3 regions of the uncultured Bacillus sp. genome follow, and region 3 is predicted to be linked to each of the others. Evidence: riboswitches for the same ligand, from Rfam matches in the RefSeq annotation. Region 3 holds a riboswitch; each other region holds the start of a gene.

Region 1 (9,778 bases), on a different contig from region 3:
GTGTAAAAAAATGTCCTAACTGTGGTAAGGATCAACGTAACTTTTTTATGCGACATAAAATCATTACGTTTATTCTCGCAGTTGTTGTCATCATTATTATTGCTAACATTGGCGGTGGAGGCGGTTCAGAAGCCACTTCCAAAACATCAAGCAGCAGCAAAGCAGAAACTGAAAAAACATACAATATCGGTGATACTGTAAAAACTGAAAAAACTGAAGTAACAGTTACAAAGGTAGAGGACAGAGATACTGTCGGTACTCAATATGTTGAAAAGAAAGCCTCTGATGGAGGTACGATTGTAGCTGTTCAATATACAATTAAAAACGTATCTAAAAAGCCAATAAGTTCTTTTTCAATTCCAACTGTTAAATTAGTTGATGCTGATGGCACTTCTTATGATTCTGATATTGATGCTTCTGTAAACTATGCAACTGAGACAAAAGTTGATAACTCTAAAATTTTGAGTGATCTAAATCCTAATATTAAAGTAACAGGTGTTAAAGCATTTGAAGTTGACAAAGAAGCTTATGCAAAAGGAACTTGGAAACTCAAATTCAGCAATGATGTTATTGTAAAAATCAAATAATAGCAGACAAGGGTGCCTTAACAGGCACCCTTTTTCTCTAAAAAAAAGCCTTCTCCGTTGAGAAGGCCTCCATTCTTATTCCGCACTCTTATATCCATTCACATTAGAAGACTGCCATCTCCAGGAATCGGCACACATTTCCTCTAGGCCTCGTTTTGCTTCCCAGCCCAGTTCCCGCTTGGCTTTTGCTGGATCTGCAAAGCAGGTGGCGATGTCTCCCGGGCGGCGGTCCGCAAAACGGTACGGAACCTCTTTCCCTGACACTTTTTCAAAGGCTTTAACCATTTCAAGCACGCTATAGCCTGTGCCTGTTCCGAGGTTGTATGCATCTGCTCCAGTGGAGTTCAATACTTTTTCAAGCGCTTTGACGTGGCCTTCTGCGAGATCAACGACGTGAATATAATCGCGTACGCCTGTCCCGTCTTTTGTCGGATAGTCATTGCCGAATACGCTTAATTGCTCAAGTTTGCCGACGGCTACCTGCGCCACATACGGCATGAGGTTATTCGGAATGCCGTTCGGGTCTTCACCGATCCGTCCGCTTGGATGCGCGCCGAACGGATTAAAGTAACGAAGCAGCGCAACGCTCCACTCATTGTCGGCTGTATACAAATCACGCAATATTTGTTCTAGCATGAGCTTCGTCTGCCCATAAGGATTTGTCGCTCCTAATGGAAAGTCCTCCGTAATCGGTGACGTTTCCGGAACGCCATACACCGTCGCAGACGAACTGAATACGATTTTCTTTACGCCGTATTTCTCCATGACCTCACATAAAATAAACGTTCCCGTTAGGTTGTTATGATAATATTTGAGCGGAATCGCAACAGATTCACCGACTGCTTTTAACCCTGCAAAATGAATCACAGCTTCAATTTCATTTTCCGCAAAAACCGAATCTACCGCTTCCCGATCCAATAGATCCGCTTCATAGAACGTTAAATCTTTTCCCGTAATCTCTTTTACACGGTTCAGTGCCTCAGCTGAACTGTTGGACAAATTATCAAGAACGACAATCTCATAGCCGCTGTTCAATAACTCCACACATGTGTGGCTTCCGATGTACCCGGCACCGCCAGTAACAAGTATTGCCATGATGTAAACCCTCCTAAAAAATGACCTGATTTTATTATATAGTGTTTAGAACCGGGCTACATCCATTTTTAAGAAGTTTAATCGTTTATTAATAGTTTTTTCATATTTTTGCGGGCTATCCGATACAGGTTTTCAGCATTTTCAGGCCATATTATATGACTTTATGCAGCACGAACAAGATTTTGAATTGCATACAATTTTTATCTCACCCAGCCAAAGCTGACCCCATTTTGTTAGCGTTTGTGTTTGCGGCGTATCTAGCATTCATTTGGATCACTCCCTTTGTACATCCGCCGCTGTCAATTTGGGCATATTCATCGGGCTTTGGCTCCTGACCGTTTGGCTGTTTCCGGCCAAGAGCAGGGAGCCGCCTTTTTCTTAATCGTATTTTTAATGGTTTTATGCGGCCATAAAGCTTCCTGCACGGCTGTCCTTGATCTTTGCAATTCGAAACGGTATTGTGCAATAGAAAACTCTCATCCCGTCATGATAAAATAAGACAAAGGAGATGATTGGAAATGAAAGAAGAAATCATTGAACGGTTTACTACATATGTAAGAGTCGACACACAGTCCGACGAATCCGTCGACACCTGCCCTTCCACCCCCGGCCAATTGACGTTAGGAAACATGCTCGTTGATGAATTGAAATCCATTGGCATGCAGGATGTAACCATTGATGAAAACGGCTATGTCATGGCGACTCTTCCCTCCAATACTGAAAAAGACGTGCCGACTATCGGCTTTCTCGCTCACGTCGATACTGCCACAGACTTTACCGGCAAAAACGTGAATCCGCAAATCATTGAAAACTACGATGGAAAAGACATTGTGCTTAATGAACAGCTGCAGGTCATCCTGTCGCCTGATCAATTCCCTGAACTGCCCGGCTATAAGGGCCATACTCTCATCACCACAGACGGCACAACCCTTCTCGGCGCAGACAATAAGGCCGGTATCGCCGAAATCATGACAGCCATGGATTACCTTATCAAACACCCTGAAATCAAGCACGGCACAATCAGAGTGGCCTTTACGCCTGATGAAGAAATCGGAAGAGGACCGCACCAATTTGATGTAAAACGGTTTAATGCGTCCTTTGCCTACACAGTTGACGGCGGCCCGCTCGGCGAGCTTGAATACGAAAGCTTCAATGCCGCTGCCGCAAAAATCACAATCAAAGGCAACAACGTACATCCCGGAACGGCAAAAGGGAAAATGATCAGCTCTGCGAAAATCGCAATGAAGCTGAACAGCCTGCTGCCGGCAGACGAAGCGCCTGAATATACAGAAGGATACGAAGGATTCTACCACCTGCTGTCAATTCAAGGAGATGTAGAGGAAACAAAACTCCACTACATTATCAGAGACTTCGACAAAGGTAACTTCCAAAGCAGAAAAGAAACAATGAAGCGTGTCGTTGAAGAACTTCAAAACGAATACGGGAAAGACCGGATTCAGCTTAATATGAACGATCAATACTACAACATGAGAGAGAAAATTGAACCTGTCATCGAAATTGTCAACATTGCCAAGCAAGCGATGAAAAACCTCGGCATCGAACCGAAGATTTCTCCAATTCGCGGCGGCACGGACGGATCCCAGCTGTCCTACATGGGACTCCCGACGCCAAACATCTTTACCGGCGGGGAAAACTTCCACGGCAAATTTGAATACATCTCAGCTGATAACATGGTAAAAGCCGTAAATGTCATCGTTGAGATTGCAAAACTGTTTGAAGAACAGGCATAATACCAAAAGCCAGTCCTAAAAAAGGACTGGTTTTTTGTGTAAAAATGAAACATTTTGAATACTTCCTCCGTAAAACAAGTATCAACAGTTGAGGAGGAAAAACAATGACAAAACATGCAATAGCTGCAAAAAGTCTATTGAAAAAATGGATGATGACCAGGCCGCTTAACATGCAAAAGAAATCGAGCCCATTTCAAAAAATCAGAAAAATGTTCAAACGCTTCTTCTGATCAGTCTTTCAAATCCACAAAACCACAATCTGCATACCCTCGTACCGCCCAAATGCTCCGTAATTTGGGTTTTTTGTGTTTGATTCCGCAAAATAGGGTATAAACCAAACAAGCAAGAAAACAGCACCCGAAAACAGGTAATTCGAATTATGAAATTTTAGGTTAAAAGTTATATAAAGGAATTTATTTTATCGTCGATAGTAACTATAGAACCAATCATCAACCAGAACAATCACCATGTTGTAAGACTATTTTCAGGTCAACAGGTTAGACTGTTTTTGAGGGGCAGTTATTTATTTTTGATCGATTTTGAATTTTTTGAATACTTTTTGACATTTTATCCGTACAATAGAGAATACCAAAACTTTTTTTGGGAGGTATGTAAAATGATCCTATTTATTATCATCGCATTATGCGGCTATCTTCTTTTTTCTTTCAGCAAGGACAATCGCCGCAAACCGCAAAAGACAAGCCCTCTGCCAGCAGCCGCACCTCATCACAACAACCTAATCGACCTTGACGCGATCCGCCAAAAACGCCGGATGCATCTTTCCTAATCCTATATTTCAAACGAAAAGGCTGCTGAATCATGCAGCCTTTTTCAATTTTAGAAACATTTATTACTCGGGAAAACAATCAGCAGGGTTTCTGATCACTAGATTTGGAACTTGAAACCTTTTTGCCGCCTGTCCGTAATCTCTTACAAGGCAAATCCAAAAGGAGATTTCAGCAATGATCGAACTATTTATGAAACAAAAAATGTTCTCGTTTAAAGATGCATTTCACATTTATGACCGAGATGAACAAGAGGCTTTCAAGGTCGAGGGCCGATTCTTTTCGTTAGGAGACTCGCTACAAATGACAGATTCATCCGGAAAAACACTCGTTTCTATCGAACAAAAAGTAATGTCTGTATTGCCGCGATACGAGATTTCAATTGGCGGGGAAACAGTTTGTGAAGTGGCGAAGAAATTAACGTTTTTCAAACCGAAATTTGAAATTTCCAAGCTTAACTGGGAAATTGACGGTGACTTGTGGAAGGATGAATTTCAACTGACGGACGGGGAGAATGTCCGTATGTCAGTGAGCAAAAAGTGGCTCAGCTGGGGTGATTCCTATCATTTGCAGATTGCAAACGAGGAAGATGTGCTGATCTGTACAGCCATTGCTATCGTGCTTGATATGGTATTATATAACGACGAAGATGAAAGTATTTTCTAAAAAATTGTTGACAATTGAGTCAAAAGTAATAATATTAAGATAATTGAAATCTGAATATGAAGATGTACCTTATCAAGAGAGGTGGAGGGACTGGCCCTATGATACCCGGCAACCGCTGTTTCATACAGAATGGTGCTAAATCCTTTAGAACATTGCGTTCTTGCAGATGAGGCGGAGATTTGATCATTCAAGCTCTTCCTTACTCAAAGGGAGAGCTTTTTTATGCTCAACACATTTCAGAAAAGAGGCGAATGACATGGCTCAACAAACAAATGTTGCAGGACAAAAAACAGAAAAACAACGCAAAGCTCCTTTCCGTGCCGATCATGTCGGCAGTTTACTGAGATCTGCTCCGGTGAAAGAAGCCCGGCAAAAAAAAGCAGCCGGCGAGATCACTGCGGATCAGCTTCGTGATATCGAAAATCAAGAAATCACTCGCATTGTAGAAAAACAAAAAGAAATCGGCCTCGATGTGGTAACAGATGGGGAATTCCGCCGATCTTGGTGGCATTACGATTTCCTGGAAGGGCTTGACGGTGTAGAAGCGTTCATCCCGGCTGAAGGGATTCAGTTCCATCATGCGAAAACAAAAGCACGCAGCATCAAAGTGACGGGAAAACTCGATTTTACGAGCCACCCAGCGCTTGCCGATTATCAATTTTTACATGAGATCGCCGGCGACGCGACACCAAAATTGACGATTCCGAGCCCGAATATGCTGTTTTTCGGTGAAAAGGCGGATAAAGGGATTTATGACGACCAAGAGGAATATTTTCATGATCTGGCCCAAACGTACAAAAAAGCAATTAAAGCCTTCTATGATGCTGGATGCCGCTATCTTCAGCTTGATGATACGTCATGGTCTCTCTTCTTTGAGGAAAAAGGCAGAGAGGTCGTCCGGGCGCTTGGCGGTGATCCAGAAACATTGCCTGCCTTATTCGCCAAAACGATTAACGATGCAGTAGCAGACCGTCCTGATGATTTAGCAATCACGATGCACATTTGCCGCGGCAACTTCCGTTCAACTTGGGCGGCATCAGGAGGCTACGATGCTGTAGCGGAAATAATTTTGGACGGCTTAAATCTGGATGGGCTGTTCTTAGAATACGATGATGACCGCTCCGGAAATTTTGATCCGCTCCGTTTCGTGAAACGCAAAAATCTGCAAATTGTGCTTGGCTTGATTACATCCAAATACGGTGAGCTTGAAAATCCTGAGGATGTGAAACGCCGAATCAATGAAGCGGCACGCTTTGTCAGCCTGGATCAGCTGTGCCTCAGCCCGCAGTGCGGTTTCGCCTCTACTGAAGAAGGAAATCTTTTGACAGAGGAGCAGCAATGGGCGAAGCTGCGCCATGTCATCGACATCGCCAACGATGTGTGGAGATAATCTATCATTGACAGAAACGAAAAAAGTGTGAATAATATATGCTATCAGAAAATTTCATAAAAAGGTTTTCCTTATCAAGAGAGGTGGAGGGACTGGCCCTGCGATACCCGGCAACCGCTGTTTAACAGAATGGTGCTAAATCCTTTAGAGCAATGATTGCTCTTGAAGATAAGGTTGAGATTGTCACACAAGCTCTTCCTTATCCAAAGGAAGAGCTTTTTTATATTCGAATGGAAAGAAGGAATGGACAACATGCCACAACAAACAACACCCGCAGAACAAAAATCACTTCAAAGAAAAAAACCGCCGTTTCACGCGGATCAAGTTGGAAGCCTGCTGAGATCTGAGCCTGTTAAAAAAGCGCGGCTGCAAAAAGCGGCCGGCGAGATTACGGCTGAGCAGCTTCGCCAAATCGAAAACGATGAAATCATCCGCATTGTGGAAAAACAGAAGGAAACCGGCCTGAACGTCGTGACAGACGGTGAATTCCGCAGAGCATGGTGGCATTTTGATTTCCTGGAAAACCTGGATGGCGTTGAGCCGTTTACTCCTGAGCAGGGCATTCAATTCCATAATGTACAGACAAAAGCACGAGGCATAAAAGTCACCGGTGATATCGACTTTTCAACTCACCCAATGCTTGAAGATTACTCATTTCTCCATAGCATTGCCGGTGACGCTACGCCAAAGATGACGATCCCAAGCCCGAATATGCTGTTTTTCCGCGGAAAGCTGGAAAAGGACGCATACAAAAACGACTATCACCTTTTCCAGCACGATGTATCCAAAGCATATAAAAAAGCGATTCAAGCGTTTTATGACAGAGGCTGCCGCTACCTCCAGCTTGATGATACAGCATGGGCTGTTTTCTTATCTGAAAAAGGCTTAAAACAAATCGAAGCGTTCGGAACAACGCCTGACGAGCTTCGCCAGCTGTTTGCGAAATCCATTAACGACGCGATTGCAGACCGTCCGGATGACTTGACCGTAACAATGCATATTTGCCGCGGCAACTTCCAGTCCACTTGGACAGCGGAAGGCGGCTATGACGCAGCAGCCGAAACCATTTTTGACGGCTTGAACCTGGACGGGCTTTTCCTAGAGTATGATGATTCACGCTCAGGCGGATTTGAACCACTCCGTTATGTGAAGCGCTCTGATCTTCAGCTTGTCCTTGGCTTAGTGACATCTAAATTCGGTGAGCTTGAACATCCAGACGATGTAAAACGCCGTATCGAAGAAGCGTCCCGCTATGTGAGCTTAGACCAGCTTTGCCTCAGCCCTCAATGCGGATTCGCTTCAACTGAGGAAGGCAACAAGCTGACTGAAGAACAGCAATGGGCGAAGCTTCGCCATGTGGTTGAGATCGCTAACGATGTTTGGAAATAAGCAAAGAAAAAACACACTTGATTCCCTGGCGGAGCAAGTGTGTTTTTTATGTTATTGAGCGGTGTAGCCCCCATCAAGGACGACAGCCTGCCCGGTGATACCCTTTGCTTTCTCGCTTGCCAAAAACACCGCATAATCCGCGATTTCCTTGACGGAAAGCAATCGTTTTTGCGGCACAAGCGGGAAAATGACCTGTTCAAGCACGGAGTCGTAAGGGACATTTCTCGTTTTTGAAAGATCGCTCAGCTGATTGCGGACAAGCTTTGTATCGACATATCCCGGACAGAGCGCGTTGACTGTAATGCCGTGGGGCGCGCCTTCCAGCGCCCCGACCTTTGTCAGTCCAATGACACCGTGCTTAGCGCTATTATAAGCGGATTTTCCCGCAAAGCCGACTAAACCATTAACAGACGAGATATTAATGATTCTGCCAAACTTCTGTTTTTTCATGATCGGAAAAACATGCTTCATCGCGATGAAGGGCGCCGTCAGCATGACTTTGATCAGCTGTTCAAAGGTTTCTGTTGGAAACTCTTCAATCGGGGCGATGTGCTGAATACCGGCATTGTTCACCAAAATATCCAAGCGGCTGTATCGTTTTTGGATGGCGTTTACCGTATCAGCGACTTGCGCTTCCTTTGTCACATCACACGGAATGGCTGCTGCGTCAAAACCTTCTTCTGCAAGCTTGGAAGCGGCCTTTTCGCATGCTTCCTGATGAAGGTCCGAAACGATGACGCTAGCTCCTTCACGGGCGAACTCCCTCGCGATTTCGAATCCGATTCCGCCGGCTGCCCCAGTCACCAAGGCGACTTGTTTTTTCATGTCAAACACCTTCCCATTAAGAATTTTGTTTGATCACAGACTGGCTTACAGCGAAATCAGCTTCTGTTTTTTCATAAACCTCTTCAATTGTGACACCTTCCTGAAGTTCAGACAGTGTCATGGGGCCGTTATCAAAATCAAAAACAGCCAAATCCGTAATCAGCCTGTGTACGACTTTCTGGCCTGTCAGCGGAAGCGAGCATGTTTTTTTCACCTTTGACTCACCATGTTTATTGACATGTTCCATGATGACAACGATCCGTTTCGCCCCGTTGACGAGATCCATAGCGCCGCCCATCCCTTTTACCATTTTCCCTGGGATCATCCAATTGGCCAAATCGCCCTGCTCAGAAACTTCCATGCCGCCAAGGATAGCCAAATCGATATGCCCGCCTCTTATCATTGCGAATGACTCAGCGCTGTCAAAATAGGAAGCGCCCGTCACTTCAGTGATTGTTTCCTTTCCTGCATTGATCAAATCCGCGTCTTCCGTTCCTTCCACAGGATACGGACCGATCCCGAGCAAGCCGTTTTCTGACTGAAGCATGACGTGAACGCCATCGGGTATCTCATTTGCGACAAGCGTTGGCATTCCAATCCCAAGATTGACGTTCATGCCATCCTTGATTTCTTGTACAGCGCGTTTGACCATTCGTTTTCTCGCTTCCTTCATTTCGCCTCACCCTTTCCCGCCGCTTGTCGGACTGTTCGCTTTTCAATCCGTTTTTCATGGCTCGCGCCAAGCACCACATGTTGTACGTAAATTCCCGGTGTATGGATGTGATCTGGGTCTAGCTCTCCCGCTTCCACGATTTCTTCCGCCTCGGCAATCGTAATATTGCCTGCCATGGCGGCAACGGGATTGAAATTTCTCGCCGTTTTCCGAAAAACCAAATTCCCCATGGTGTCCGCTTTCCACGCTTTAACGATCGCCACGTCGCCGGTGATGCCTCGCTCCAGCACATAAGTCCGGCCGTCGAACGTTTTATGTTCTTTTCCCTCTGCTATTGAAGTACCAACGCCTGTTGCCGTGTAAAATCCCGGTATGCCTGCGCCGCCTGCACGAATTCTCTCAGCGAGCGTTCCTTGGGGAACAAGTTCAACCTCAAGCTCTCCGCTTAAAAACTGCCGCTCAAAAATTTTATTTTCACCGACATAGGATGCGATCATTTTTTTGATTTGTCTATTAGCCAAAAGCAAACCGAGCCCCCAGTCATCAACTCCGCAATTGTTGCTGACAACGGTTAAATCCTTTACTCCCTGATTTCTTATCGCCAAAATGAGCTGTTC
Region 2 (9,778 bases), on a different contig from region 3:
CTCCATCAAAGCCCGAATCAGACGCTTCTCATTGAAGATGACGCCACGATAGGCCATCAGGTTACACTTCATAGCGCTGTTATCCGCAAGAACGCCTTAATTGGTATGGGCTCAATCATCTTAGACGGAGCCGAAATTGGCGAAGGCGCCTTTATTGGTGCCGGCAGTCTTGTCCCGCCGGGAAAGATCATTCCGCCTGGCCATCTCGCTTTTGGCCGTCCTGCAAAAGTTATCCGCCCTTTGACCGAAGAAGACCGACAAGATATGCAAAGAATACGGTCCGAATATGTAGCAAAGGGCCAATACTATAAATCACTTCAACAAACATAAGACCTGCTTCGTCTTACTTTACCATTTTTCAAATTATGTTTGAAAGCAATAACCATTGCTGACCCGGACGTAATGACAGTTCGGGTTTTGATTTCTCCATAAAACGTTCACATCCGGCATCAAACGTATGACTTTTATCTTATCATAAAACTTGCTCCGCAACTGTAAGCTGCCTCTGCAAAAAAATATGTTCCTATTCTTTCCTATTCTCTATTTTCTATGACCACACACAAAAAGAGCCCGCTGGGAGCTCTTTTGGTCAGCTAATATTTCGTTCACTGGCAGCAGCCGCATTTTTCTTATGAAAGCCTTTTCCATAATACACGGCAAGTAAGATAAGAAACCAAATCGGCCCGACAATCACAGCTACTCTTGTGTCTGGACTGTAAGCCATAAGAATAACGACAAATGCTAAAAATGCCAAAGATACATAAGACGTAAACGGAAAGAAAGGCATTTTGTATTTTAAATGTTTCTTTTCTTCCGGCCGCAAGCTTTTCCGGTATCTTATTTGGGAAAGCAAAATGATCGCCCACGTCCAAATCGCTCCGAATGTCGCAATGCTTGTGACCCAAGTAAACACCTTTGCAGGTACAACATAGTTTAACAGCACTCCGACTAATAAAGCGCCCGCTGAAGCCAGAACAGCTTTACCCGGGATGCCGCCTTTCGTCAGCTGCCCGTATGCTTGCGGTGCCTCACCCTGCTCCGCTAAGTTAAACAGCATCCGCCCTGTGCTGAAAATGCCGCTGTTGCATGAAGACAGCGCAGCCGTCAAGACAACAAAGTTAATGATGCCTGCTGCCGATGGAATGCCCACTTTTTCAAATGTGAGGACAAACGGGCTTCCTTGTGAGCCAATTTCCTGCCATGGGTAAATAGACATAATGACAAATAAAGCGCCTACATAAAAAATCAAAATACGCCAAAATACCGTATCAATTGCTTTGGCCAACGATTTTTGCGGGTTTTTCACTTCACCAGCCGTCACCCCAATCATTTCAATCCCTAAATAGGCGAACATTACCATTTGAAGTGACAATAAAATCCCTTTTATTCCATGTGGAAAAAATCCTCCGTTATTCCACAAGTTGCTGATTCCGGTTGCAATGCCTCCATTGCCAACCCCTGCGATGATCATCAATAAACCGACAGCAATCATTGATAAGATTGCGACAATTTTAATCAAAGCGAACCAAAATTCCAGCTCTCCGTAAGCTTTGACAGCCAAGAAATTAACACCCGTCATAATGACCAGCGCTGATAATGCCCAAATCCAGTTTGGCACGTCCGGAAACCAGTACCCCATATAAATCCCGACAGCAGTGATTTCAGCCATACAGGTTACAACCCATAAAAACCAGTAGTTCCACCCTGTTAAATAACCTGCAAGCGGTCCCAAATAATCACGGGCGTAGCGGCTGAAGGAGCCAGCGACCGGTTTTTGAATGGCCATTTCTCCAAGCGCTCTCATAATAAAAAACATGACCATGCCGCTTATGGCATACGCTCCCAAAATACCCGGCCCTGCTAATTGAATAGCTGATGCGGAGCCGAGGAACAATCCCACTCCTATAGCAGCTCCTAAAGACATTAAAGAAATATGCCTTTCTTCGAGTCCGCGGTGCAGCTCTTGTTTTTGTTTTTGCATGCTTTCTTCTCCCCTAGAAAAAAATATCAATAAATCATTTTTCTGAATTTTCCGTGTGGATTGGGTAAATCAATGATGATGAAGAAATAATAAAAGGATAATAACAAGGCTTTCGACGAATCGAAAGCCTTGTTGTCTGTTACACAAAGATGACTTCTTTCGGCTGATGACTCAGCTCTTCAGGCATATACCGTTTTTCGATATTAATGCTGTGCCAGATCATAAAGATCAGTACAGTCCAGATTTTCCGGCTGTTATCAGCCTTGTCCGCACAATGGTCTTCAAGAAGCTGAAGAACATAATCCTTGTGGATATAAGCATCCGTTTGGCTTTCCTGAATAATGTTCCGCACCCATTCGTTCATTTCGTTTTTCAGCCAATGACGGATCGGTACAGGGAAACCAAGCTTTTTGCGGTTTAATACGTGCTCAGGCACAATTCCTTCAGCGGCTTTGCGAAGAAGATACTTCGTCGTGCCGTTCTTCGTTTTCAGCTCATCAGGAATTTTAGAAGCGACGTCAAATACGACTTTATCCAAGAACGGCACACGCAATTCCAAAGAATTCGCCATCGTCATTTTATCCGCTTTTAACAAAATATCGCCGCGCATCCAAGTGTGGATATCGACATACTGCATTTTGTTGATATCGCTGTATGAGCTGCTTTCTGTAAAGTAAGTCTTTGTCACATCACGATATGAAAGATTCGGATCATAATGCTTCAGCAGCTGTTTTTTGACAGATTCTTCGAAAATTTTCGCGTTACCGATATAACGATCTTGAAGCGGAGTACAGCCGCGCTCAAGCAGGCTCTTTCCTCTCATACCTTCAGGCATAACAGCCGCAACGTGCAGAAGCATCTTTTTCAGGCCTGACGGAATGCGTTCAAACGGTTTAAGCGAAAGCGGCTCACGGTAAATGTTATATCCTCCGAAGAGCTCATCCGCACCTTCACCTGATAAAGCAACCGTTACATGTTTTTTCGCTTCTTTTGCAACAAAGTACAATGGAATCGCTGCCGGATCAGCAAGCGGATCATCAAAATGCCATACGATCTTCGGAAGCTCGTTCATGTATTCCTCAGGCGAAATGACTTTGCTGATATTTTCAATGCCAAGTGCCGCTGCAGTTTCTTTCGCTACATCGACTTCACTGAAGCCCTGCTGTTCAAATCCGACAGAGAATGTTTTTAAGCTTGGATGAAATTCCTTCGCAACGGATACAATAAAGGAAGAATCAATTCCGCCAGACAGGAATGAACCGACAGGAACGTCACTTCTCATATGAACGTTTACAGAGTCATAGATCGCGTCTCTGACTTCTTTTACAAGCTTATCTTCTTCAGTTTGAACTGGCTTAAAGTTCGCTTTGAAATACGTTTTGAATGTGATATCGCCGTCCGGGCGGATTGTGAACTGGGAACCCGGCTCTACTTTTTTCACATCGGCATCAAGCGTGCTTGGTTCAGGAACGAATTGGAAAGACATGTACTGCTGTAATGCCTCTTTATCTATTTCAATATCATTCTGAGCAACCATTAAACTTTTTCTCTCTGAGGCAAAATAAACCTGATCATTGATCGTTGTGTAGTACAACGGTTTAATGCCGAATGGATCTCTTGCTCCATAAAGCACATGATCGTTTTTATTCCAAATCAGAAAGGCAAACATACCGCGGAGTTTGGACGCCGCTTCTTCTTTATAGTGACGGTAAGTCGCAAGAAGAACCTCTGTGTCCGAATCCGTGTTGAATGTGTACCCCTTTGCTTCAAGTTCTTCTCTCAGTTCAATATAGTTATAGATTTCTCCGTTAAAGATAATCCAATATGTTTCATCTTCATATGATAAAGGCTGTCCGCCATTTTCTACATCAATAATGCTGAGCCGTCTGAATCCGAATCCAACGTGCTCATCATGGAAATATCCATCACTGTCAGGACCGCGGTGAACGATCATTTGGTTCATTTGTTTGATTAGTTCTTCTTGATCAGCGGTTTGAGCTAACGGATGCTTGTTAAAAACCCCGACAAATCCACACATAGTATTGCCTCCATAATTAAAATTGTCATCATTGAACCCCTATTTATAGACGCTGTGAATAGTATTTGGTTTCACGGTTATGTAAAAAAATAAACATGAATACAACGTGAAAAAGGGAAAGCCGCTTAACCAGTAAGCGGCTATAAAGTTATTCTCCTAACGCTTCTTTACGCAGCTGCTCCGCCTTGTCTGTACGTTCCCACGGAAGATCAACATCGTGGCGTCCAAAGTGGCCGTACGCAGCAGTTTGTTTGTAGATCGGACGGCGTAAATCAAGCATTTTGATAATGCCGGCAGGTCGTAAATCAAAGTTATTGCGAACAACTTCAATCAGTTTTTCCTCAGAAGCTTTTCCGGAACCGAATGTGTTGATTGAGATTGATACAGGCTGTGCAACACCGATCGCGTAAGCAAGCTGTACTTCGCAAGAATCAGCAAGCTCAGCCGCAACGATGTTTTTCGCAACGTATCTCGCTGCGTAAGCTGCAGAACGGTCTACCTTCGTTGCATCCTTACCTGAGAACGCTCCTCCGCCATGGCGTGCATAGCCGCCGTACGTATCAACGATGATTTTGCGTCCTGTTAGTCCCGCATCCCCTTGAGGACCTCCGATTACGAAACGTCCTGTAGGGTTGATGAAATACTTTGTTTCTTCATCAATCAGCTCTTTAGGAACAACCGGATTGATCACATGTTCTTTGATGTTGCGCTGGATTTGCTCAAGCGTAATTTCAGGGTGGTGCTGAGTTGAAATAACAATCGCGTCAATGCGGACAGGTTTGTTATTTTCATCGTACTCAACCGTTACCTGTGTTTTGCCGTCAGGGCGAAGGTACGGAAGAATATCTTCTTTACGGACTTCACTCAGGCGGCGGGCTAATTTATGAGCAAGTGAAATTGGAAGAGGCATAAGCTCTTTCGTTTCGTTGCACGCGTAACCGAACATTAAACCTTGGTCACCCGCACCGATCGCTTCAATTTCTTCGTCGCTCATTGTGCCTTCACGGGCTTCAAGCGCTTGGTCTACACCCATTGCGATATCAGCAGACTGCTCGTCAATTGATGTTAAAACCGCACAAGTTTCCGCATCAAATCCGTATTTCGCACGTGTGTATCCGATTTCTTTAATGGTTTGACGAACCGTTTTCGGAATGTCAACATACGTAGATGTTGTGATTTCTCCGCTGACAAGCACCAAACCAGTTGTCACAGACGTCTCACAAGCAACACGCGCGTTAGGGTCTTTCTTTAAAATTTCATCTAAAATGCTGTCAGAAATCTGGTCACAGATTTTATCCGGATGCCCCTCCGTAACAGATTCTGATGTAAATAAACGACGATTTTTACTCATGATTTGCTTCCTCCTGCACAAGGCCTCCCGAAAGACCTTGTATATATGATACGGAACTCGCTCCCTCTTATACAATGTAACGTTATATTAGAGAATGTTAATTGGCATATTTATGAAATAAAAAAACCTTTTCCATCGAGGAAAGGGTTTGGTCTTTGTGCCTTTCACTCTTATCGCTCAAGGAATCATACAACCTTGCAACAGGTTAGCACCTTGGTTGTCTCACACAGTTAAACATAATAAATAACAGAGAAACCGGTTGCTGGGCTTCATAGGGCCTGTCCCTCCGCCAGCTCGGGATAAGAGTATCCGCTCAATGAAATATCTTATCGTAAAAGGGTTTGCAATGTCAATATGATTCAGAAGAAATAGGCACCTATATCGAGGGAAAACATTGGAAAACGCACACACAAAAAAACGATAAATAGTATAGACTATTTGAAAATATATGTTATACTAATTCACAATTAGCAAAACACAAAAAACGATAAAGGAAGGTTTCATATGAACTCAGTTGATTTAACCGCTGATTTACAAGCCTTATTAACAAGCCCAAATGTGCGTCATAATTTATCAGCAGCGCAGCTTACAGAAAAAGTACTTTCCCGGAACGAAGGCATTTTAACTTCTACGGGTGCTGTTCGGGCGACAACAGGCGCTTATACAGGACGCTCACCTAATGACAAATTTATCGTGGAGGAAGAAAGCACGATAAATAAGATCGATTGGGGTACGGTGAATCAGCCGATTTCAGAAGAAGCGTTTGAGCGGCTGTACACGAAAGTTGTCAGCTATCTGAAACAGCGGGATGAGCTGTTTGTTTTCGAAGGATTTGCCGGCGCAGATGAAAAATACAGACTGCCGATCACTGTCGTAAATGAGTTCGCATGGCACAATTTATTCGCCAGACAGCTGTTTATCCGCCCAGAAGGCAATGATAAGAAAACAGTTGAACAACCGTTTACCATTCTTTCTGCTCCGCATTTCAAAGCAGATCCAAAAACAGACGGCACACATTCCGAAACCTTTATTATTGTCTCTTTCGAAAAGCGGACGATTTTAATCGGCGGAACAGAGTATGCCGGAGAAATGAAGAAGTCCATCTTCTCCATTATGAATTTCCTGCTCCCTGAAAGAGATATTTTATCCATGCATTGCTCTGCCAATGTCGGTGAAAAAGGCGATGTTGCCCTTTTCTTCGGACTGTCTGGAACAGGCAAGACCACTCTTTCAGCCGATGCTGACCGCAAACTGATCGGCGATGATGAACACGGATGGTCTGACACAGGCGTCTTTAATATTGAAGGCGGATGCTACGCCAAGTGTATTCATTTAAGCGAAGAAAAGGAACCTCAGATCTTTAACGCGATCCGCTTCGGGTCTGTTCTCGAAAATGTTGTTGTTGATGAAGATACACGCGAAGCCAATTATGATGATTCCTTCTATACCGAAAACACGCGTGCGGCTTACCCGATTCATATGATTGACAACATCGTGACACCAAGCATGGCAGACCACCCGTCAGCAATTGTATTTTTGACGGCTGATGCATTCGGAGTCTTGCCCCCGATTAGCAAACTGACGAAGGAGCAGGCGATGTATCATTTCTTGAGCGGTTATACGAGTAAGCTAGCCGGAACCGAACGCGGTGTGACGTCTCCTGAGACGACGTTTTCCACATGCTTCGGCTCACCGTTCCTGCCGCTTCCTGCTCATGTCTATGCTGAAATGCTCGGCAAAAAGATCGATGAACACGGCGCAGACGTTTTCTTGGTCAATACCGGCTGGACCGGCGGCGGCTACGGTACAGGCGAACGCATGAAGCTTTCTTACACGAGAGCGATGGTCAAAGCAGCGATTGAAGGCAAATTAGAGGATACAGAAATGATGACTGACGATATTTTCGGCCTGCATATACCGGTCCATGTTCCTGGCGTTCCTGATCATATCCTTCAGCCTGAAAACACGTGGAGCAACAAGAAAGAATACAGAGAAAAGGCTCTCTACCTCGCAAATGAATTCAAAGAGAATTTTAAAAAATTCGCACATACAGATGCCATTGCACTGGCAGGCGGCCCTCTCGTTTAAAAAGCAAAAGCCAAGAGCAATTACGCTCTTGGCTTGTTTTAATTGACAGAATGCAAAGAAGTCAGCTTGTACGTAATGATGGTCCGGCCGTCTTCCCATTGAAGTTTCTGCACTTCAGCTGTGCCTGACTTTTCGCCGAACTTTGTTTTGCGCACATCCATCGGAATCTCCATCGGATACACACGGTATCCGTCTTTCTCTAACGTGAATATATTTTCATCTATGCGAACTTCTTTTCCTTTTGTCACAATCAGTGTATTAAATTCAACAGGCATTCCCAAAGTGAAATCCCCTTTCGTTCTCTTTTTTCTTTATCATAACATATTTCACCGTCAGCGGTTTTTCATCCATTGCGTGAGCTGCCGCACGATACGCCGGTTTTCTTTTGGCGGGAAATAATGTGTGAATTTACTGTAGTACCATGTCTCCACCGGCTTATGCAGCTGTTTTAGCTTCTCTTCAAATAAATAGGAATGCTGAATCGAAACGTTTTGGTCTTTTTCTCCATGGATTAATAGCACAGGTGCCTGAATTTTATTTACTTGGTCAAACGGTGTTCTCCATTTGTATTCCTCAGGCACCTTCTTCGGCGTTCCGCCGATGACTCTTTTCATCATTCGCCGCAAATCCTGCCGCTCCTCATATGTAAGGTTCATATCGCTGACGCCTCCCCAGGAAACGAATGAAGCAGCATGCCGGCCCATTTCAATCGCAGTGAGCATTCCCATAATTCCGCCGCGGGAAAAACCGAAGATATGGATTCTGTCCTTCTTGACATTTGGATGCTGCTGAAGCAGGCGAAAAGCGGAAAAAGCATCTTCCCGGTCTTCTCCGGCAAAATCCTCGTTGCCCTCTCCCCCTTGATTTCCTCTGTAAAAAGGAGCAAACACAACAAACCCTTGGGATGCAAACTGGATAATCCGTCCCGGCCGAACCATGCCCACGCTTTTAATCCCGCCGCGCAAATATAAAAATCCGTCATATTGTCCCGGTGCCGCCGGCTCAGCCAGAAGCCCTTTTACCCGTAAACCATTTGATAAATAGCAGATCGTGTACAGACGCACATGCTGGCTTGGCGACGGAAATCTTCTTTTCTCAACAATCATAGCAGCCGCCTCCTTTTTCTATATGCTTTCCTTACTCCAAAATTACATCCTGAGAACCTGATTAGGCATTCACACATTTTTATACCCATCATACGATATGTAAAGCAAAAAAGGATATTAACTTGATGCTAAATAAGGAGGTTGTCTATGTGAACAAATGGTTAAGGCTGGGCTGCGCCTGTGTCGGCAGTATATTTCTGATGATCGCCCTAGCGGCTTGCAAGCAGGAAGAAACGCTCACCAAAGTCAAAGTAGCTGAAGTGACCCATTCGATTTTTTACGCGCCTTTATATGTTGCTGAGTCTAAAGGATTTTTCAAGGAAGAAGGGCTTGATGTCGATGTAAATACGACCTGGGGCGGCGACAAAACGATGACATCGCTTCTTTCAAACGGCTCAGACATCGCACTTGTCGGGTCAGAAACATCTATTTATGTCGAAGCGCAAGGGGCTAAAGATCCTGTCATTAATTTCGCCCAGCTGACTCAGACAGACGGAACCTTTCTTGTCGCGAGAGAAGATGTTAAACAGTTTGACTGGGATCAACTAAAAGGAAAAACGTTTCTCGGCCAAAGAAAAGGCGGCATGCCGCAAATGGTCGGCGAGTATGTGCTGAACAACCATAAGATTGACCCGCATAAGGATATTGACCTCATCCAGAATATAGACTTCGCCAATATCGCCAATGCATTTGCTTCTGGAACCGGCGAGTATGTGCAGCTCTTTGAACCGCAAGCTTCTCTCTTTGAGAAAAAAGGCATCGGCCATATCGTGGCTTCGTTCGGAGAAGAATCAGGCCAGGTTCCTTACACGACTTTTATGGCAAAACAAAGCTATCTGAAAAAACATGAAGACACAGCCGTCAAATTTACAAGAGCTATTTATAAGGCGCAGCAGTGGGTGGAAAATCACTCGGCGAAAGAAATCACAGACGCCATTAAAGATGAATTTGACGATACCGATCCAGAAGTCATTGAAACATCCATTGACCGCTATAAAAAGCAGCATGCGTATTCGCCAGACCCTCTTCTCAACGAAAAAGAATGGGAGCTGCTCCAAACCATTATGGATCAATCGGGAGAACTGCCGAAGCATATTCCATACAATCAGCTTGTAAATAAACAAATTGCCGAAAAAGTCACCTCGGAAAAATAGGAGGCGCCATCTATGTCTTTCTTACATGTCGACCATGTAACCCATACTTATTTTTCTATT
Region 3 (9,778 bases):
ATGCCGCCGCCGCCCGCAATGACAACCTTCTTCTTTTCCAGGCTAATGTGCAGCGGGAGCATATGAACCTCCGTCAAAATCAAATTGTCCCTCTGGATTTTCGGCAGTTTCTCTCACACGGTTCAAAAATGCGTTTTTCACATGAGGGTGGAAACCGATATAAGAAGAAAGGTAGACATTTGGATTATCAGCCTTTAATGTCTGAACCTCTCGTTCGATTTCATTCATCAGCATGCCGGTAAAAAGCAAATATGGCACAACAAAGGTTGTCACGCCGTCATCTTTTTTAAGTTCTGAAAGAACCTCTTTGTAATTCGGACCGCATGCTGTCAAAAAGCACGGGATGACTTCCTTGACCGGAATCATGTTTTGAAGAAGATTGGCAATACCGGTTACGTCTCTTTTTACATCGGGATCTGAACTTCCCCTTCCGATAAGCACCACTCTGGCATTTTCATACGGAACACCTATGTCCTTCATTCGGTGATATACAGCTTTGACTACTTCTTCGTCAATCCCGATCGGCTTTCCATATGAAATACGGATTGAAGGATATCGGGATGCAGCACGCGCAATTTCTTCCGGTATATCATGTTTTGCATGCGCAGCTGTTAAAAGAAGCAGAGGCACCACTGCGATATGAGTGGCGCCTTGCTTCACACATGCTTCAAACCCTGTCTCAATTGTCGGCTCCTGAAGCTCTAAAAAACTGATTTCTTGTACAGGCGCAGAAACGTGCGCCTTGCATCCTTCCAAAAAGGCTGCGGCTTCTTGCTGCGCCTTTTTTACTCGGCTGCCGTGACCGACATATAAAATCGCTTGTTTCATTTTTACAACGCCTCGCTTAAATCGTGTTTTTTCAGCTCAGATTCAAACCATTCCAGCTTATAGTGATAATTTACAACATTTCCAATGACAATTAAACTCGGATTTTTAATGTCTTCTTTTATCACCGTTTCTGAAAGGGTGTCAACTGTACAAAAAACAGATTTTTGCTTGTCCGTTGTTCCCCAGTGAATAAAGGCTGCCGGCGTAGAACCGTCCCGGCCGTTTTCAAGAAGTTTTCTTTCAATCTGCTGCACGTTTTTGATACCCATATAGATGACAAGTGTATCAATTCCTGTAGCGAGCGCTTTCCACTTTTCCTCAAAATCTTCGTCTTTTTTATAATGACCAGTTACAAAAGCGACGTTAGAGCCCGCATCCCGATGAGTAACAGGAATCCCGGCATAAGCTGCTGCCGCAATTCCTGACGTAATGCCGGGGATGATTTCAAACGGAATTCCGTTTTCAGAGAGACATTCCGCTTCTTCCCCTCCCCTGCCGAACACAAAAGGGTCTCCGCCTTTCAGTCTAACAACGGTTTTCCCTTTTTGCGCATACTTTACAAGAAATCGATTGATGGTTTCCTGCTTCATCGTATGAAGATCTGGAAGCTTCCCGCAGTAGATCAGGTCTGCTTGCTCTTTGGCATATTGTAAAATCTCTTTATTTACTAATCTGTCATATAAGATGACATCAGCTTTTTCAATGGCATTTAGCGCTTTAATTGTGAGCAGATCAGGGTCACCGGGACCCGCTCCTACAATATATACTTTCCCCATCGTATTTCCCCCGATCTATTCGAGTTCTTCCAGAACATTCACTGTGATGTTGTTCTCGTTTGCATTCCGGCATCTGAGAAGAACACTGCAGATCATATTTAGCTCAGTTTTTGTTTAACAAACTCGATCAGCTGGTTTTTGCAAGCTTCACGGTCATGCTGTCCTGAATCAAGAACGAGCTCCGGTGCATCCGGCTCTTCATAAGGAGAATCAATTCCTGTAAAGAACGGAATTTCCCCGTTTCTTGCTTTTTTATAAAGCCCTTTCGGATCTCTTTGTTCACAAATATCGAGGTCGCATTTAATGTATACTTCATTGAATTCGCCTGCTTCCACAAGATGGCGAACCTGTTCTCTGTCCTCGCGGAAAGGAGAGATAAAAGCAGTAATCACAATGGTGCCCTGCTGAACAAAAAGCTTTGCCACCTCTCCGATTCGGCGGATATTTTCTTTTCGGTCTTCATCAGAAAAACCAAGATCCTTATTTAAGCCGTGACGGATATTATCCCCGTCCAGCACAATGACTTGGTAGCCCTGCTCAAACAATTCTCTCGCAGCGGCATTGGCAATAGTTGATTTGCCTGAACCGCTCAACCCTGTCAGCCAGAGAATGGAGCTTTTGTGCTTGTTTTTTTGCTGATACTCTTCTTTTGTAATAGAGGCTTCATGCCATACGATATCGCGATTTGTCACTGCCAGTCCTCCTTAAGATACGCCTGCTTCTTCTTTTTTCTTCATCCCTCTGATTAACACTTCTACAACTTCTGCGCGGCTGAATTCTGCAGGCGGGAGCACACCGTCTCTCAGCATGCCTCTTACCTTAGTTCCTGATAAAATGACGTGATGTTCTCTGCCGTGAGGGCACGTTTTCCCCGTTCCCATGTTTCCGCATTTTTCACAGAAGAAGCTGTGCTCAAATTTCAGCGGTGTAATCCCGAGCTCTTCAGGTTTAAATGTGTCAAACAGCTCCTGTGCCTCGTATGTTCCGTAATAGTCACCTACACCTGCGTGATCGCGGCCGACAATGAAATGCGTGCAGCCGTAGTTCTTTCTGACAAGTGCGTGGAAAATCGCTTCTCTCGGTCCTGCATAACGCATCGCCGCTAAGAAGACGCCGAGGAACACGCGGTCTTTCGGGTAATAATTGTCAAGAAGCACTTGGTAGCTTTCCATCCGCACATCAGCTGGGATGTCATCAGATTTTGTTTCACCTACCAGCGGGTTTAAGAACAAGCCGTCTACTGTTTCAAGAGCCGTTTTTTGAATGTATTCATGCGCTCTGTGAACAGGATTTCTTGTTTGGAAACCAACAATGGTTTCCCAGCCTTTTTCTGCAAACTGGCGTCTTGTTTCCGCTGGTTCAAACGTAAACTCAGGGAACTGTTTTGAAGCTTTTTTAATCAATGTGATTGGTCCGCCGACGTATGTATTGCCGCGGCTGAAAAGCTTTTTAACACCCGGGTGCTCCTGCTCATCCGTTTTATACACATTGACAGCTTCTTTTTGTTTGTCAGGCACGTACAGGTCTTCGATTTGGATAACGCCATATGTTTCTCCTTCATACGTTAACTTTACCGTTTCACCGACTGACAGTTCCGCTGCTTTTTGCGCATCAACCGGAAGCGTGATTGGAAGGGACCAGACAACGCCGGAAGAAAGACGCATGCTTTCGACAACAGATACGTAATCTCTTTCATTAAAGAAGCCTTCGATCGGGCTGTATGCACCGATTCCGATTAATTCCAAATCTGCAAAAGAAATCAAATCAAGTTCAATTTCTTTTTGAATGCTGCTCACATCATATGATTCATCTACTCTGTTTACTAATGTTCCTCCGTGTGGTGCTAAGCTCATAATATCGATTTCCTCCTAGTTAACATATAAAATAACTCAGATTAATGATCAGATTCCTCCGCCTTGTTCGTGGACAGAGCGTCTCTCTTTACGTATGGCCTTCGTCAGGCTGACGGCACCGCCCGCCGCTAAAAGCACACTTACCATGATAAAGATTGAATAATAATCCGCTTTTAAAAACAAGGATACAAGCAGATAAGAAATTGATAAAGATAAAAACGGCGATACGATCCATACCTTCAGCATCGTTTGAACAACTTGTTTATGGAACACGTTCGGACCGTTTTTTGCCATGCCTATTCCGATAATAGACGATGACGTGACTTGCGCCAATGGCACCGGCATCCCAAATACAGAACTGATGATCACCAGTCCGGCTCCTGTACCGGATAAGAGAATGCCTTCTCCTTTTGAGAATCTCGTAATTTTCTTCCCGTTGGTTTCTAACACCCGCCGACCTAATAACAACGCGCCGAGAGCAACAAAAGCTCCCCCGTACAAGGTTCCTTTCGTCACATCCAGCACACCGGCCGCCACTAATGGGCCAACGGCATTTGCCACGTTGTTCATACCGGCAGAGAATGCTTCAAAAAATCCGGCACCTAACAAAACAATGCCAAGGATTTTTTGCTTTTTAGAAGATTTAATTTCAATCTTAAAATAACGAAACAGCTTAGATACAAAATATGTGAAACCGAAAGCGAACAGCGGGACAAAAATCCAAAACGACACAATGACCAGCAGGTTGTTCACAAACAATACTTTGTAAGCCACTCCCACGCCGACAACTGCGCCGACTGTTACTTCACTTGTCGACAAAGGAATGCCGAGGAGATTAGCCGTAAAGAGCGACAGCGCAGCGGCTCCAATAATGATGCAAACAATCGTCAGTGTAATCGTCTGCTCGGGGATAATCCCGGAGCTGATGGTTTTTACAACCTCACCCCCGCCAATGACCGCCCCGGCCAGCACACCGACTGCGCATAGGATCAAAGCGTAGGTTTTCTTTTTGATGGCTCCAGAGCCGTAAGCAACTCCCATCGAAGCTGCAGCGCCGCTTGCACCAATATTCATCGCGAAAAATAAGCTAAATAAAATAGCGGCTAGTTCCATTTTGCAGCTCCTTATTCATGCAGTCCGCATTCTGTTTTCGCCATACCATTCCATCTCCCTGAACGTAAATCTTCTGCGGTAAAAGCAGGAGCCGTACAAGGCGCGCAGCCAATACTTGGATACCCTTGGTCATGAAGCGGATTGTAGTCCAGCTCATTCCGGGATGTGTATCTCCAAATGTCTTTCCAAGTCCAATGGATAAGCGGGCATACTTTTACTGATTTGAATTTTTCGTCTTTGTTTAAGAAATTCGTATTGGCACGGCTTGGCCCTTGATCGCGGCGCAGACCGGAAAGCCAGGCTGGGTGTCCTGAAAGCGCCTCTCTTAAAGGAACAACCTTTCTAAGATAGCAGCACTGATTCGGCTCTCTTTCCCACAGTTTGTCACCATGTTCTTCGGCCTGCTCCTCAAGGGTAAGGTCTGGTTTTTTCAGGATGATATTAAGACCTGGATAACGTTCTTTCACTCGTTCAATCGTTTCATAGGTTTCTTTAAAATGAAGTCCTGTATCAAGAAACACAATCTCTGCGTCTTTTTTCACTTTATAAATTAAGTCAATCAGAACGATTCCCTCAATTCCGAAACTGCAGGCATAAACAAGCTGATTGCCGTAATGGCCGTATGCCCACTTTAAAACTGACAGCGCTCCTTTATAAGGATCGTCTTCCGGAAATGTAATCGTTGGTTCTTCCCAATTATCGTACGTTAACATTTCTTCTTTCCTCCTTTCGGAGACAAACAAACAGTAGCTTTCTGCCGGTTGTCTTTTCCCAATTGTATTGTGATACGCGGCTGCTATCACAAACAGCCTTTTTTCCTCTTAAAATAAAAAACTTTCAATCCGGCGGAAAGAAAGACAGGAACAGCATGTAGCCCTTATCTTTCAAAATGGAATTCATTTTGCTGGAAGTAGCACCTTACAAACTATGCAGGTTGCCGGGCTTCATAGGTCCAGTCCCTCAGCCGCTCTTGATAAGTTTTTAGATTTGTAGTAAATTTTAGCACAATTCTAACATAAGTCAACCCGACTTTTTTTATAGGATTAATAAAAAAACAGGCCGAGAGGCCTGTTTTCAAGTACAGCAAGGCTTTGAAGCCTATTTACATTACCGAAATTTATTTCTTATTTTTTAAACCAATCTTTTGACTCGGGATTTTGTTTCCACGTTTTCAGCTTTTCTAGATCGTCTGAATGAATATTTCCGTTTTCGAGCGCGACCTCTGTGAGCGTATCATAATCAGTTAAAGAGTAGTATGGCAGTTCTGCCTTTGCGAAGGCTTCCTGCGCTTTAGGGAGTCCGTAAGTAAAAATTGAGACGACACCGAGCACTTCACAGCCAGCCGCTTGTAAAGCTGCCGCAGCTTCAAGCACGCTTCCTCCTGTGGAAATTAAGTCTTCAATGACGACAGTTTTTTGCCCCGTTTGAACAGCTCCCTCAATCTGATTGCCTTTTCCATGCGCTTTCGGCTTGCTTCTCACATAACACATCGGAAGATTCAAACGGTCAGCGGCCAGAGCAGCATGAGGAATACCTGCTGTTGCTGTTCCAGCAATCATTTCAGTTTCAGGAAAATGCTCTTCGACAAGCTTGCTGATGCCTGAAGCGACATCATTTCTGACCTCCGGGAAAGATAGCGTAAGGCGGTTGTCACAGTAGATTGGCGATAAAATGCCGCTCGCCCATGTAAATGGCTCGTTCGGGCGTAAAAATACAGCTTGGATATCTAATAGATGTTTTGCGATGATTTGTTTCATGATTTGATTCCCTCCCATTCGAGTCTGACAGCTTCATAGGCTTTTACTGGGTCTTTCGCTTTTGTAATCGAGCGTCCTACCACAATCGCTGATGAACCTTTCTCTCTTGCAATTGCAGGTGTCGCTACGCGAATTTGGTCATTCGCAGCGTCCTCTGACATCCTGATCCCCGGAGTGACAGTCAGAAATGAAGGCGACACCGCTTGGTAAATGGCTTTTGCTTCATGAACAGAGCAGACCACTCCATCAAGTCCGCTTTCTTCTGCCAGCTTGCTGTAGTGCACAACCGTGTCGATCAGAGGTTTTTCGATCAGCAGTTCATTCTTCATCATTTGTTCAGATGTGCTTGTCAGCTGGGTTACCGCGATAAGTGACGGGCGTTTTTTTCCGGACGGCGTTCCTTCTTCTAAGCCTTCCAGAGCTGCTTGCATCATTTTTTCGCCCCCGGCCGCATGAACATTGACGAGGTCCACCCCGAGACCGGCAAGGCGCTTCATCGCTTTGTTTACAGTGGTCGGGATGTCATGAAGCTTTAAATCTAAAAACAGCTCGCAATTTCTTTCTTTTAATTGTTTAACTATAGATGGTCCTTCTTGATAAAAAAGCTCCATTCCAACCTTTACAAATAACGGTTCTAGCTGAAAAGGCGCTAAGAACGCAAGTGTTTCTTCAGCTGATGCAAAATCAAGCGCGATGATGGGCAGGTTGTTTTTCATGGTTCCAGCTCCTTCCGATGCATTCTTCAATTGATTGATAGCCGTATTGAAGCAAAACAGATGGAAGCTGTTCAATAATGTCCGGGCATGCAAAAGGATTTACAAAGTTTGCTGTTCCGACAGCGACCGCGCTTGCTCCCGCGAGAAGAAACTCCAGTGCATCTTCGGCCGTCTGCACGCCTCCCATTCCGATAATCGGGATATTGACCGCTTGACTGACTTCGTACACCATGCGAATAGCAACCGGCTTCACGGCAGGTCCGGAAAGCCCCCCTGTTTTATTCGCTAATATCGGCTTTCCTGATTTTAAATCAAGCCTCATGCCGATTAATGTGTTAATCATCGTTAGACCATCCGCTCCCGCCTCTTCGATCGCAGATGCAATTTCTGTGATATTTGCCACGTTTGGGGAAAGCTTTACATAAACGGGTACATCCGAAACCTCTTTAACCGCCTTCGTCAAATCAGCAGCCATTTCAGGATTCGTGCCAAAAGCAATTCCGCCTGTTTTCACATTAGGACAGGAAATGTTCAATTCAAGTGCATGAACATTAGGCGCTTTGCTGATATGCTCTGCGACTTCAACATAATCCTCGACTTGAGAACCTGCGACATTTGCAATGATCGGCGTATCAAACTGTTCAAGCCACGGCAGCTCATTTTGCAAAACGCTTTCCAGCCCCGGATTTTGGAGACCGATCGCATTGAGCATTCCAGCGCCAGTCTCAGCTACCCTAGGCGTCGGGTTCCCGAAGCGAGGTTCCTTTGTCGTAGCTTTGATCATAATGGCTCCGAGACAAGATAAATCATAAAAACGCGCAAATTCTTTTCCAAAACCGAAGCAGCCTGATGCAGGAATGATCGGATTTTTCAATTCAAGTCCAGGCAGTTTGACCTCTAGCATTACAGCGCCACCTCCTGAGCTTTAAATACAGGTCCGTCGAGACATACTTTTACGTAGGATGTCTCACTTTCGTTTGTATGGCACACACACGCGAAGCAGGCGCCGATTCCGCAGCCCATTCGTTCCTCCATAGACAGGTAAACTTCTTTATGTGCATACTCCTGTTTTAATGCCTTCAGCATCGGTGTTGGCCCGCAGCTGAGGAGAATATCAAACTCTAGATTCTTCTGTTTTATGACATCTGTGACAAACCCGGTTTCCCCGTAGCTTCCGTCAGCTGTTGCCACATACGTGTCTCCATACTGTCGGCACTCTTTTTCGTAAAAAACATCCTTTGCCGATTGGAACCCTAACACGTGTATGACCTTTACCCCTTTTTCTTTCAAGCGTTTCGACAGCTCTTGGAGAGGCGGGACACCTACACCGCCTCCTACCAGCAAAGCCGTCTTTCCGGGTTGGACTTCATTGACAGGAAAGCCATTTCCCAAAGGTCCGAGGACATCCACAAGTTCTCCCTGGTGCTTCATCGACAAGAGTCTTGTTCCTTCCCCATCTACTCGATAAATGATGGTGACTTCATTTTTTTCAAAGTTGACGTCAGCGATGCTGATTGGTCTTCTCAAAAGAGGCGTAACCGCTTCGCTCACTTTAAGATGAAGGAACTGTCCCGGGGTTGTAAACCCTTGGACAAGCTCCCCTTTCAGAACCATATGATACACCCGGTCTGCAATTTGCTGGTTTGAACATACTGTCAAATACGCTTTTTTCATATAGTGACTGCCGCCTCCTGATTTGTGTTGACTGCCGGCATTTGATCAGCACGGAATGTCATGCTTTCCAGCACTCGCAGTATCGCTTCAGCCGTATCTAAAGATGTTAAGCAGGCAACACCATTTTCTACTGATTCACGTCTGATTCTAAATCCGTCTCTTGCCGGCTGCTTTCCTTTTGTCAGCGTATTGATGACAAACTGTGCTTCTCCGTTTCTAATCACATCAAGCAAGTTCGGGCCGTCTTGGCCGATTTTACCAACAACCTTCGCCGGAATCGAAGCTTCTTTCAGATAACCTGCTGTACCTTCCGTCGCTAAAATGTTGTAGCCGATCGCATGGAACCGCTTAGCGATGGCGAGCCCTTCTTCTTTGTCCTTGTCAGCCACTGTTAAAAGCACGGATCCGTAGTTAGGGATTTGAATGCCTGATGCAATCAGAGCTTTATAAAGCGCTTTTTCAAGGGTGGAATCTTTCCCCATGACCTCACCTGTTGATTTCATTTCAGGCCCTAACGTAATGTCCACTCTTCTCAGCTTAGCGAAGGAGAAGACCGGCGCTTTTACAAATACACCTTGCTGTTCAGGCTGAAGGCCCTCTGTATAGCCAAACGCAGCCAGCTTTTGGCCGAGAATGACTTTTGTAGCAAGGTTCGCCATTGGAATACCCGTGATTTTGCTTAAGAACGGTACGGTTCTGCTTGATCTCGGATTTACTTCGAGCACGTACACTTCGCCTTGTGATAAGACGAATTGAATATTGAGCAAACCGACAATGTTCAGCCCTTTAGCTAGTGCGATTGTGTATTGTTCAATTTTTTTCTTAATGTCCTCTGTGAGAGACTGAGGCGGATAAACAGCGATTGAGTCTCCGGAGTGAACGCCCGCACGTTCAATGTGCTCCATAATTCCCGGAATGACGACTGTTTCACCGTCAGATACTGCATCTACTTCAATTTCTTTCCCAGTTAAATACCTGTCAATTAATACAGGGTGCTGCGGATTGATTTTGACTGCGTTTTTCATGTAATGAAGCAGTTCTTCTTCATGATAAACAATCTC

What was found. A riboswitch is a leader RNA that binds a small molecule or an ion and turns the genes downstream of it on or off. The one in region 3 is predicted to bind S-adenosylmethionine.
Region 1: it holds a riboswitch for S-adenosylmethionine, as region 3 does, so the genes downstream of both, Q5C82_RS02675 (5-methyltetrahydropteroyltriglutamate--homocysteine S-methyltransferase) here and Q5C82_RS17030 (phosphoadenylyl-sulfate reductase) in region 3, are expected to answer to the same signal.
Region 2: it holds a riboswitch for S-adenosylmethionine, as region 3 does, so the genes downstream of both, metK (methionine adenosyltransferase) here and Q5C82_RS17030 (phosphoadenylyl-sulfate reductase) in region 3, are expected to answer to the same signal.

The regions. Positions count from the first base shown of each region.
Region 1 is NZ_CATYRA010000001.1:531,822-541,599, forward strand. Features, by position in the region: gene Q5C82_RS02635 (DUF4352 domain-containing protein) at 48-587, shown strand; gene galE (UDP-glucose 4-epimerase GalE) at 663-1,682, opposite strand; partial or broken gene Q5C82_RS02645 (sensor histidine kinase) at 1,838-2,124, shown strand; gene pepT (peptidase T) at 2,201-3,433, shown strand; gene Q5C82_RS02655 (hypothetical protein) at 3,538-3,663, shown strand; gene Q5C82_RS02660 (hypothetical protein) at 3,942-4,220, shown strand; gene Q5C82_RS02665 (LURP-one-related/scramblase family protein) at 4,396-4,884, shown strand; SAM riboswitch class I at 4,951-5,057, shown strand; gene Q5C82_RS02670 (5-methyltetrahydropteroyltriglutamate--homocysteine S-methyltransferase) at 5,141-6,274, shown strand; SAM riboswitch class I at 6,343-6,449, shown strand; gene Q5C82_RS02675 (5-methyltetrahydropteroyltriglutamate--homocysteine S-methyltransferase) at 6,527-7,663, shown strand; gene Q5C82_RS02680 (3-hydroxybutyrate dehydrogenase) at 7,715-8,488, opposite strand; gene Q5C82_RS02685 (3-oxoacid CoA-transferase subunit B) at 8,505-9,161, opposite strand; gene Q5C82_RS02690 (CoA transferase subunit A) at 9,158-9,778, opposite strand, start outside.
Region 2 is NZ_CATYRA010000004.1:1,590-11,367, reverse strand. Features, by position in the region: gene Q5C82_RS07850 (gamma carbonic anhydrase family protein) at 1-330, shown strand, start outside; gene alaP (alanine permease AlaP) at 590-1,981, opposite strand; gene asnB (asparagine synthase (glutamine-hydrolyzing)) at 2,121-4,019, opposite strand; gene metK (methionine adenosyltransferase) at 4,168-5,370, opposite strand; SAM riboswitch class I at 5,538-5,676, opposite strand; gene pckA (phosphoenolpyruvate carboxykinase (ATP)) at 5,875-7,458, shown strand; gene Q5C82_RS07825 (DUF2584 domain-containing protein) at 7,497-7,739, opposite strand; gene Q5C82_RS07820 (S9 family peptidase) at 7,791-8,564, opposite strand; gene Q5C82_RS07815 (ABC transporter substrate-binding protein) at 8,714-9,718, shown strand; gene Q5C82_RS07810 (ABC transporter ATP-binding protein) at 9,731-9,778, shown strand, end outside.
Region 3 is NZ_CATYRA010000011.1:91,884-101,661, reverse strand. Features, by position in the region: gene sirC (precorrin-2 dehydrogenase) at 1-62, opposite strand, end outside; gene sirB (sirohydrochlorin chelatase) at 43-828, opposite strand; gene cobA (uroporphyrinogen-III C-methyltransferase) at 831-1,604, opposite strand; gene cysC (adenylyl-sulfate kinase) at 1,703-2,296, opposite strand; gene sat (sulfate adenylyltransferase) at 2,309-3,457, opposite strand; gene cysP (sulfate permease) at 3,506-4,570, opposite strand; gene Q5C82_RS17030 (phosphoadenylyl-sulfate reductase) at 4,582-5,283, opposite strand; SAM riboswitch class I at 5,445-5,550, opposite strand; gene pyrE (orotate phosphoribosyltransferase) at 5,695-6,327, opposite strand; gene pyrF (orotidine-5'-phosphate decarboxylase) at 6,324-7,043, opposite strand; gene Q5C82_RS17015 (dihydroorotate dehydrogenase) at 7,012-7,947, opposite strand; gene pyrK (dihydroorotate oxidase B electron transfer subunit) at 7,947-8,717, opposite strand; gene carB (carbamoyl-phosphate synthase (glutamine-hydrolyzing) large subunit) at 8,714-9,778, opposite strand, start outside.